2 regions of the Mesorhizobium sp. WSM1293 genome follow, and region 1 is predicted to be linked to the other one. Evidence: predicted binding sites of a transcription regulator. Region 1 holds the regulator's gene; the other holds the start of a gene.
The links. Region 1 encodes LexA, which represses DNA repair genes until DNA is damaged. Its sites were predicted from a motif close to TGTTCNNNNTGTGTTCNG; they were not measured.
Positions count from the first base shown of each region.

Region 2: the regulator LexA is predicted to act here: its motif matches at 856-873, upstream of M729_RS0122785 (sel1 repeat family protein).

Region 1 covers NZ_AZUV01000008.1:210,187-215,957, forward strand. Annotated here, with positions in the region: gene gltX (glutamate--tRNA ligase) at 1-721, opposite strand, end outside; gene M729_RS0110880 (ComEC/Rec2 family competence protein) at 824-3,286, shown strand; gene lexA (transcriptional repressor LexA) at 3,280-4,020, opposite strand; gene kynU (kynureninase) at 4,431-5,678, opposite strand; gene kynA (tryptophan 2,3-dioxygenase) at 5,756-5,771, opposite strand, start outside.
Region 2 covers NZ_AZUV01000020.1:10,548-16,318, reverse strand. Annotated here, with positions in the region: gene M729_RS0122790 (DUF2147 domain-containing protein) at 217-558, opposite strand; gene M729_RS0122785 (sel1 repeat family protein) at 1,008-1,274, shown strand; gene M729_RS0122775 (ABC transporter substrate-binding protein) at 1,668-2,789, shown strand; gene M729_RS0122770 (acetyl/propionyl/methylcrotonyl-CoA carboxylase subunit alpha) at 2,867-4,849, opposite strand; gene M729_RS0122765 (carboxyl transferase domain-containing protein) at 5,031-5,771, opposite strand, start outside.

The sequences.
Region 1 (5,771 bases):
GCTTGGCGCCATCGGCGCCGTGGATCAGCGGGATATGCGACATGGACGGCACGTTCCAGCCCATGGCGTTGTAGATCACGGACTGGCGAGCGGCGTTGGTCAGATGGTCGTCGCCGCGGATGATGTGGGTGACGGCCATGTCATGATCGTCGACGACGACGGCATGCATGTAAGTGGGATTGCCGTCGGAACGCAGGATGATGAAGTCATCGAGATCCTTGTTGGGAAAGCGCACGTCGCCCTGGACCCGGTCATGGACGACGGTCTCGCCTTCGGTCGGCGCCTTGATGCGGATGGCGCCCTTGGCACCTGCGGGTGCCTCTGATGGGTCGCGGTCGCGCCAGCGGCCATCGTAGCGGGGTGGCAGCCCCTTGGCTCTGGCGGCCTCGCGCATGGCCTCCAGTTCGGCTGGCGTGGCGTAGCAATAATAGGCCTTGCCCATGCGCACGAGCTCCTCGGCCACCTCGCGGTGGCGCGGCGCACGCTCGAACTGCGACACTGGCTCGCCGTCCCAGCTCAGGCCAAGCCAGGAAAGCCCGTCGAGGATGGCAGCCGTCGCGGCTTCATTGGAGCGTTCGCGATCGGTGTCCTCGATGCGCAGCAGCATCGTGCCGCCGGTGTGCTTTGCATACAGCCAGTTGAACAGCGCCGTGCGCGCGCCGCCTATGTGCAAATAGCCGGTGGGCGAAGGGGCAAAACGGGTGACGACCTTGTCGGACATGGAACTCTCGGAAACCATCTGAAGCGGGGTGCGGTCGCGCGGACTTTCGCGCTTTGCGCGTTCATGTAGCATAGGGTGTCGAGGGCGCAAGGGGCAGACCCGATGGCTGGACGAGGCTGGGGCTCGGATCAGGGCGAGGACGCTGCCATTGGCGTCCGCGAACGGTCCCTGTTTGCGCCTCTGCCAGCCTCATTGCCGCCGCCGTCGCCCCTCGTGCCGGATTCCGGCAAGCTGCCCTTGCAAACGGGTGTCGCCGCCTCTGTTCCGGTTGCCGGAACCGGCAGGATCGTGCGCGTGCGCCGGCAGATCGGCCTGATATCACTGCCTCGCCTGCGCCACAGCGTGAACACGGCGGCGAGCCTGGAACTCGACCGGGGCGTGGCCTTCCTGCTGGTACCGGTCTGCCTTGCGATCGGAGCGATCGGCTATTTTTCGCTGACGGCTGAACCCGACTTTGCGAGACCTGTCGCGGTTGTCATCCTGACGGGGATCTGTGCGCTGGTCTCGCGCTCATGGCCAAAGACCCATCTGTGTTTCATGGCGGCACTTTTGTGCGCCCTAGGACTGCTTGCTGCCAAGGTCGAGACGTGGCGTGCGGGCACACAAATGTTGGGCTCGGAAATCTCGACGCAGGTGACCGGCCGCGTCGTCTCGCTCGACCGGATGGAAACTGGCCGTATCCGGCTGACCATCGACGTAACATCGACCGCAAGACCGAAACTGCGCTATGCGCCGGAACGGGTACGGCTTTCGGCACGCAAGATCCCGGCTGACGTGACCGCAGGCTCGCTCATCACCGGATATGCCAAGCTTTTGCCGCCGACCGGGCCGGTGCGACCGGACAGCTATGATTTCTCCTTCGACAGCTATTTTGCCGGCATTGGTGGCAGCGGATTCTTTCTCGGCAATCCAAAGCTTGTCGTCAGCGATGATGGCGACATGCCGCTGTCGGCCCGAATTTCCTCCAGCGTGGAAAATGCCCGTGAAGGCATCGCCGACCATATCAGGGCGAGCGTCGGCGGCGCCGAAGGCGAGATCGCCGCGGCGCTGATCGTCGGCGTGCGCGCCGGCATTCCCGACGACATCAATGAGGCGATGCGACGTACCGGCATCTACCACATCATCTCCATTTCGGGACTGCACATGGCTCTGGTCGCCGGCACCATCATGGGGTTGCTGCGCGGCGCCTTCGCCTTGTTTCCCGATTTTTCCGCGCGTCGCCCGGTCAAGAAGTATGCCGCTGCCGCCGCACTGTTCTCGATCGCAGCCTACCTCGTCATCTCAGGTATCGTCGTCGCCGCCGAGCGCAGCTTCATCATGCTGGCAGTGATGCTGATTGCAGTTCTGTTCGATCGAGCAGCACTCACCATGCGCAATCTGGCGATCTCGGCGATCGCCGTCATCGTGGTGTCGCCGCATGAGGTGGTCGGCCCGAGTTTTCAGATGTCGTTCGCCGCGACCGCAGCTCTGGTCGGCGCCTATGCCGGCTGGGCGGATCACCGCGCGGGAAAAGCAAGACCGCCGCCGCCGAAGCGATCCTTGCCCGGGTTCCTGACACGAAAATTCCTGCTGGCGGCAATCGGTCTGGCCATGACCTCGATCATCGCCGGCAGCGCCACGACGCTGTTTGCCATCTGGCATTTTCAGCGTGTGTCGCCGCTCAGCCTGTTCGCCAATCTCGCGGTTATGCCGATCGTCACCGTCGTCATGTTCCTGGCCGTCGCCAGCGCGCTGCTGATGCCTTTCGGATTGGATTGGCCAGGTCTCTACCTGATGGGCAAGGGCCTGACGATGATGATCGCCATATCGGGCTGGATCTCCGAGCGTTCGCCTGTCGATGGGGTCGGGCTGATTTCGCAACAGTCGGTCCTGCTGGTGGCCATTGCCCTGGTCATCGCGACGATGGCGACGACATGGCTGCGGCTCGCGGCTCTGCCATTCGCGTTGGCAGGCTTGCTGACCGTCTCGGATACGCGCACGCCCGATGTGCTGATCTCGGAAGACGCCCGGCTGGTGGCGTTGCCGATCGGTGGCGGTGAGCTTGCCGTCAGCCGGCAACGGCCGAACGAATTCACCGTCGACAACTGGAAACGCGCGCTGACATCGGAAACCATCGTCGTTCCGGAAGTGTTCGACAACAGCGATGGGCAATTCGACGTCGCGGATGCCGTTGAGCTACCGCCGGGATCGCCGTTCTATTGCTCCTCAGGCGTTTGCGTGGCCAGGCACATGTCCGGTGCGATCATTGCCTATGTCGAGGACCGCAAGGACACCTGGAAAGCCTGCGGCTTCGCCGAGCTGATCGTCGTCAACGATGCCACCGCCTATGACGCCTGTCACAACCCGCTGGTTCTCGTCATCACCAAGCGGCAACTGGCTCGCAAAGGCAGTGCCGCGGTCTTCTTCGATCGCCAATCGGCGACCACGCCGGCGACGATCAGCTTCGCGGTGGACAGCCCATATCGGCCCTGGCACACGCAACGCAGATACTCTCGCGAGGCGAGGGGGCTGGCACCCTTCAAGAAACCCGAGAAGCCAGTGGTCAACCCACAGCCGTCTCAGTAGCGACGGATCAGGCCGACGAGCTTGCCTTGCACCTTGACCCTGTCCGGCCCGAAAATCCGTGTCTCGTAGGCTGGATTGGCGGCTTCGAGGGCAATCGAGGCGCCCTTGCGGCGGAACCGCTTCAGCGTCGCTTCCTCTTCATCGACCAGCGCCACGATGATCTCGCCGGGGCTGGCCGTATCGGCGTTACGGATGATGACGGTGTCGCCGTCGAAGATGCCGGCCTCGATCATCGAATCGCCCTTGACCTCCAGCGCATAGTGCGCGCCGCCCATGATCATGTCCGGCGGCACCGAAATCGAATGCGTCTGATGCTGGATGGCATCGATCGGCACGCCGGCGGCGATGCGACCCATGACCGGGATCGAAACGGCAGAGACCGCATCGTCGTCATTGCCGGGCGAAGGCATCCGCGAAGGCGCCGGCTTGATCTGCCGGCCAAGAGCACCACCCTGACCAAGACTGCCCTGGATGACGCTTGGCGAAAACTTCTTTGCCGCATTGAGGCCTGGCGCGATGGAGTCCGGCAGCCGCAGCACTTCCAGCGCGCGGGCCCGATTGGGCAGCCGGCGGATAAAGCCGCGCTCCTCAAGGGCCGTGATCAGCCGATGAATCCCGGATTTGGAGGCAAGGTCGAGCGCCTCCTTCATTTCGTCGAAGGATGGCGGAATGCCGCTCTCCTTCAGGCGTTCATGGATGAACATCAGCAGTTCATGTTGCTTGCGTGTCAGCATGGCGGCCCCCAGGTTCCCTGAAACCAGAATCGAAAAACAAACCCAGAACAAACACTATCTGTTCCAGTTGTGTTCTGCAACCGTTTAAAGTTTAATGAATTTGTTAAGGCTGCTGAAATTATTTGGCGCTTGCCAGCGGGTTACGATCGACGGGCGCCACCTTCGGCAATGCGCCTGCTCACATTGAAATTGTTATGGTTAATGACCTGTGGCTTATCCTCTACCAAAGCTTGGCGTTATCTGTCGATCAGCCTCGACAAGGGGCGATTGCAACCTTCGGGACGTTCGTTTGCCGTGAACGAAACGGAGCCAAAACGCCAACGTCAGTTGGGCATTTTGGCTGGAAATTCAGCTCTCCGTCATTTGCCAGGCAGTGAGGGCAGCGACGGCGGATCGCCGGGATCGGTGCGTCAGGTAACGGCTTCCTTGACGGCGAAACGCTGGTCCTTCCATGCACCCGTGCGCAGAATGTCTTCCAGAACCTCAACCGCCAGCCACACATCCTTGTAGCTGACATAGAGCGGCGTGAAGCCGAAACGGATGGTCGACGGTGCGCGGAAGTCACCGATCACCCCGCGCTCGATCAGCGCCCGCATGATTTGATAGCCGTGGTCGTGAAGGAACGACACCTGGCTGCCGCGCCTGGTCGCGTCGCGGGTGGTCTCCAGCGTGAGACCGTAGGCGCCGCACTTGGCTTCGACGAGCTGGATGAACAGTTCTGTCTGCGCGACGCTCTTCTTTCGCAATGCCGCCATGTCGACGTCGCTCCAGATGGCAAGCGCGCCTTTGAGCGCCCGCATCGACAGGACCGGTTGCGTACCGCACAGAAAACGGCGGATGCCGGTGCCGGCAACATAACCCCGTTCGAAGGCAAAGGGCCGCGCATGGCCCCACCAGCCGCTGAGCGGCTGGCTGATATCGCCGTGGTGGCGCTGCGCGGCATAGATGAAGGCCGGCGCGCCCGGACCGCCGTTGAGGTACTTGTACGTGCAGCCGACAGCGAAATCGGCATTTGCCTGATCGAGCTCGACGGGCAGGGCGCCGGCGGTGTGGCAGAGATCCCAGACGATCAGCGCTCCGGCCGTATGAGCCCTGCGCGTCAGCGCCGCCATGTCGCGCAGTTCACCCGATTTGTAATTGACGTGGTTGACCAGCACCACCGCGACGTTTTCGTCGATCAGATCTTCGATGGTCGGCGCGTCGACGCCCGCGAGGCGCAGCAGGACGCCATCCCGGGTCGAGGCCACGCCTTCGGCGATGTACAGGTCGGTGGGAAAACTGTCACCTTCGGCGACGATGGCTGACCGGCCGGGCCGCATCTCCATCGCTGCGTGCAGCACCTTGTAGATGTTGGTCGATGTCGTGTCGCAGACAACGGTCTGGCCGGCCGCGGCTCCTATCAGGCGTCCGAGCTGGTCGCCGAGTTCGATCGGCATCTCGAACCATCCGGCCGTGTTCCAGGCTCGGATAAGATCTCGGGCCCATTCCTGCGTCGCCGCCTGCTGCAGCTCGCCGAAAACGGCATGAGATGCTGCCCCCAGTGAATTGCCGTCGAGATAGATCACCCCCTCCGGCAGAATGAAACGGTCGCGCATGGCCCGCAGCGGATCCGTGGCATCCATCGCTTCGACTGCGGCGAGATCAGGAATTCCACTCATGGTCAGTCCCCGGTTGTTCGCGAAGGGTTTCCGCCACAGAGCGTCCCTTCGGTGAGCCTGTTCTCATTTCGATGATGTCAGAGCCGAGTGCGG
Region 2 (5,771 bases), on a different contig from region 1:
GTCTCCTTCAACACGCCGGAGAATGCCCTGATGCAACTGAACCGGCTCTGATGGCGGCGTTCATCTGCGGTTCAAGATGATTGACGGGGTTTCGACGGCGCCGGCGTCGGTTGGATAGCCGCCGGCAGGTATCGAGCATCACCGGTGCAGGATGTGTCGCAAAACGAAAACGGGGCCCGTCGGGGCCCCGTCCTCATGTCGCAAGGATGCGCTCGATCAGAGTTTGTGCCAGGTCTGGCTTTCGCACAAAATGCCAAGAACACACCCTGATACCTTTAGAGTACTGCCAGAGAGCGTGCCGCTTCCGCTGTAGGTTTTTCCATTGGAGGGCCGGGTCAGGGATCCTTTGTATTTATTGCCTCCTGTACCCTTCATGCTGCCAATTGCCTGTCCAGCATACTGCCCTGTTTTGACCGTCATGCAGAATGATGCACCACAGGGGCTGATTGCCACAGTGTCTCCATCCTCGGTCTTCCAATTGCCTTCGATCGGGTCGGCCCATGCCGCACCCGCCATGATCAACATGGCCGCAAGGGCCAGGCTCACTTTTCGAAACATGTCTTCCTCCCTTTGGATGTCCGGCCGGATGCTCCGCCTCGCCGAACTGCCGTTTACGCAAACGTAAGCTAATCCAGCTCCCGGCAAAACAAAAGCGGTGCCGCAGCGGAAGACTTTCGGATTTTGAAGGGCCCTGAATGCGCCTCCTGGCAAAGGAAATGAAACGATCGGCGCATCGCCTTTGTCTCCTGTGGTTAGCGAAGTCTTGAATTGGCATCGGGAAATTTTCGTCAAATTTGACGCAAGCAGGCTGAATTGCTGGCTTTGTATCCTTAACGAATTTTTGCGTTTACCTCTTGTTTTAGCTTTGTTTTCCTCAAATTAAGCACGCCATTTAACGACGGATTCAAGCCTGCACGGCATTCTCGAAAGCATCGGAAGAGCAGCCGCCAAGGACGAAAGAAGGCAGCTCTCGGGAGCCTGACAGGGGCCGGAAACAGGGGATTGAAATGGCACGTTTTGAAATGCTTGAAGCAGGTTTCGGCGCCATGGGGGCAACTGCCCAGGCCGACATCCTTTTCGAACTGGGCATGATGTATGCGACCGGCCGCGATTGCGAGACCGATGTCGTTGCCGCCCACAAATGGTTCAACATCGCCGCCATCAAGGGCTCGGCCCGCGCCGCGGAACTGCGCTCGGAACTGTCGGCGGCCATGTCGAAGGTCGAGATCGCCACGGCGCTTCGCGAAGCCCGCGAATGGATGACCATGCACTGAAATCTGCCAATCGCAGACAGGCCTATCGAAGACAGGGAAGCTCCGGGATCAAGGCCGCACAGACGGCCGGACCCGGCGAAATTGAAGGCCGCGCAAGACGGTCACGAGGGCAAGAGAAAGAACGCGGCAGGCCGCAAGGCCCAGTCGTGCGCGACACAGGGAAGCTGAGCGGGATTTTTAGGGGCGGGGGCGCCTGGAGATTGCTCGACGGGCAAAAAAGCCACGACCAGCCGGAACAAGGCTGGCGTGGCTTTTTGCGTGGATGACGTCTTGCAGGCCCAATCGAGCGGCGCCAATGCGCCTAGACAGGCCGAATGAAGGATGAAATTGTCCCGCCTCTCTGGAAGAAGCGTGGCCGGGGCGGCCGCGCGTGAGTGGAGGAGTTCTACCATCATGAAAAAATTGAGTATTTTGAACGCGGCCATATTCGGCCTGATGATGAGCACGCCGGTCGCATTCGCCGACGATATCACCTTTGCGGTGATTGGCCCGATGACCGGACAGCTCGCCACCATCGGCGATCAGTTCAAGCAGGGCGCACAGGCCGCTGCCGATGCGATCAACGCCGCTGGCGGCGTCAACGGCTCGATGATCAAGCTTGATATCGAAGACGACCAGTGCGATCCCAAGCAGGCGGTGTCGGTTGCCAACCGCGTCGTCGCCGATGGCGTCAAGTTCATCGACGGCCATGCCTGCTCGGGTTCGAGCATTCCGGCCTCGGCCGTCTATGCCGAAGCCGGCGCGCTGATGATGAGCCCGGCTTCTTCCAACCCGGTGCTGACCGACGCGGCCGCCAAGGCCGGCTGGCCGACGATCATGCGCCTTTATACGCGTGACGATGCGCAGGGCGCCTTCATCGGCCCATGGATCGCCAAGAAGTTCGCCGGCAAGAATGTCGTCGTCCTGCACGACAAGAGCGCCTACGGACAGGGCGTGGCTGACGCCGTCAGGGCAACGATGAATGCCGGCGGCCTCAAGGAGGTCTACTATGACGGCATCAACGCTGGCGAGAAGGACTATTCGGCTCTCGTTACCAAGCTCAAGGACTTGAAAGCCGACGTCGTCTATTTCGGCGGCTACCATCCTGAAGCTGGCCTGATCCTGCGTCAGTCGGCGGAACAGAACCTGAAGTTCCAGCTGATAATGCCGGACTCCATCGCCTCGCCGGAATTCTGGCAGGTCGCTGGCCCGGCCGGCGAGGGCACCATGTTCGTCTTCCCGTCGGATCCGCAGGCAAAGCCGGAAGCCAAGGCAGCCGTCGAGAAAATCAAGGCCGGCGGTTTCGTGCCGGAGGGCTTCACGCTGTTCTCATACGCCACCATCCAGGCATTCGCCGAAGGCATCAAGCGTGCCGGCAGCGACGATCCGGCCAAGGTTGCCGAGGCGCTGAAGAACGGCACGCCGATCAGCACCGTTGTCGGTAATGTCACCTTCGACGAGAAGGGCGATCTCAAGAATGCCAGCTACGACATCAACCAGTGGCATGACGGAAAATATGCGCCGATCGCGCAGTAATCGCCGGCCCGGCGACTGAATAGCATAGAGAAATGGCCGGGTTCGTCCCGGCCATTTTGTTGTTTACCTTCAAACCGTCAGCTGGCTACAGCGGTCGGGATAGCTTGTTCCTCGAAGAATCGCACCAGCACTGTCCCGTCGGTCACCTGCGCGCCCTCGGTGGCAATCTCGGCGATCACGCCGTCATGCGGCGCGGCGATGGTATGTTCCATCTTCATCGCCTCCAGGATCAGCAGCGGTTGGCCCTTGATCACGGCATCGCCCTTTCCCACGCGCACCAGCTTGACCAGTCCCGGCATCGGCGCGCGCAGGCTGCCTGAACCCGCCGCTGCCTCGTCGGCCCGTGCCAGCGGGTCCGGCACCGTAAAGGTGTAGCCGACGGCGCCTTCGAACACGGTGATGTGGCCTGGCCAGCGGGCGAGGCGTGGTGTTGAGCGAAAATCATGCGAATTGGTGTCGTCATAGGGCTTGTCCAGCGTCACCTGGAACCGCCCATCATACCGCACCGAAACTTTCGCCACGATTTCGTCTTCGCCAAACTTCAAACGTGTGCGTCGCGCCACGCTGTGGAAATGCGCATAACCGGCAAGCGACGACCACGGATCGTTGGGTGACGGCGATGCTCCGGCGCCGGAGGCCGCAACGGCCGCGGCAGCGATGGTTTCGCCGGTCGGCGGCGCGACCTCGGTCAGCGCCGTCTGGTGCCTGGCGATCAGGCTGGTGTCGACATCGCCTGCGGCGAAATCCGGATCGGCGGCGAGAGCGGCAAGAAAGGCGGTGTTGACGGTCGAGCCGGCGATCTCGGTCCGGGATAGCGCCGCGCCAAGCGCCTCCAGAGCCGCCTGCCTGTCCGTTGCGTGGACGACCAGCTTGGCAATCATCGGGTCGTAATAGGGCGAGATGGCGTCACCCGCTCGCACGCCAGTCTCGATGCGCATCGTGGCGCCTTGCGGGGCCGCATCCGGAAATTTCAGATGATGCAGCGTACCGGTCGCCGGCAGGAACCCTTTTGCCGCGTCCTCGGCATAGATGCGCGCCTCGAAGGCATGGCCGACGAGCGCGATCTCGCTTTGCGTCTTGGGCAGCTTTTCGCCTGACGCGACCCGCAACTGCCACTCGACCAGGTCGGTGCCGGTGACCATTTCGGTGACCGGGTGCTCGACCTGCAGACGGGTGTTCATCTCCATGAACCAGAAGCGGTCGGAATTCAGGCCCTGCGAGGCATCGACGATGAACTCGATGGTGCCGGCGCCTGAATAATTGATCGCTTTGGCGGCCTTCACCGCCGCCTCCGTCATCGCCTTGCGCAAAGCGGGCGTCATGCCGGGCGCCGGCGATTCCTCGATCACCTTCTGGTGGCGGCGCTGCGCCGAGCAGTCGCGCTCGTAGAGATGCACGACATTGCCCAAATTGTCGCCGAAGACCTGCACTTCGATATGGCGCGGCTTGTCGACATATTTTTCGACCAGCACACGGTCGTCGCCGAACGCGGCTTTCGCCTCGCGCCGTGCGCTGGACAGCGCCTCGGAAAACTCATCGGGATGCTCGACCCGGCGCATGCCCTTGCCGCCGCCTCCGGCGCGCGCCTTGATCAGCACGGGATAGCCGATCTCGCGTGCCTTGGAGGCAAGCAGCACGATCTCCTGCGCCTCGCCATGATAGCCCGGCACGACCGGCACGCCGGCCTTTTCCATCAGCCGCTTGGCGGCGTCCTTCAGCCCCATGGCACGAATAGAGGCCGCGGATGGGCCGATGAAAATAAGCCCCGCCGCTGTCACCTGGTCGACGAAATCGGGATTTTCAGAAAGGAAGCCGTAGCCGGGATGAATGGCTTGCGCACCCGTTGCCAAGGCCGCCGCGATGATCTTGTCGCCGCGCAGATAGCTTTCGCCGACGGGCGAGGCGCCGATATGCACCGCCTCGTCGGCCATCTCGACATGCAGGGATTTTGCGTCGGCATCCGAATAGATGGCGACGGTACGCACGCCCAGCTTCCGAGCCGTACGGATGACACGGCAAGCGATCTCGCCGCGGTTGGCGATCAGGATCTTGGCGAACATGGAGCCTCCGCAATTAAGGTTCGAAGTCCGTGGGAAGCAGGGCGCTTGAACACCCCCCTCTGTCCGGCAGGATAGAGGGGGGTACTGTCCCGCGAACCTATCTCGCCAAGTATTCGCTTAACAATGTCGACCTCTCCCTTACCAAGGGAACGCTCTACGGATGATGCGCGCTGGCCGGTCATCACATCCTGAACACGCCGAAGCGCGTCTCCTCGATCTCCGCGTTCAGCGCGGCCGACAGGCTGAGCGCCAGCACGTCGCGCGTCTTCGCAGGATCGATGATACCGTCGTCCCAGAGGCGTGCGGACGAATAGAGCGGATGGCCCTCATGCTCGTATTTCATCAGGATAGGCTTCTTGAATTTCGCCTCTTCCTCGGCGCTCCATTCTCCGCCCTTGCGCTCGATGCCTTCGCGTTTGACCATGGCAAGCACCGTTGCCGCCTGTTCGCCGCCCATCACCGAGATGCGGGCGTTCGGCCACATCCACAGGAAGCGCGGTGAATAGGCGCGGCCGCACATGCCGTAATTGCCGGCGCCGAACGAACCGCCGATGATGACAGTCACCTTCGGCACCCTGGCGGTGGCAACCGCCATCACCAGCTTGGCGCCATCCTTGGCGATGCCGCCTGCTTCATATTTTCGACCGACCATGAAGCCGGTGATGTTCTGCAGGAAGACCAATGGAATTTTGCGCTGGCAGCACAGTTCGATGAAGTGCGCGCCCTTCAGCGCGCTTTCGGAAAACAGCACGCCGTTGTTGGCGATGATGCCGACCGGCATGCCATGGAGATGGGCAAAGCCGGTGATCAGCGTGGTGCCGTAATTCTGCTTGAACTCGTCGAATTCGGAACCGTCGACGACGCGCGCGATGACCTCGCGCGCGTCATAGGGCTGGCGCAGGTCGGTCGGCACGATGCCATA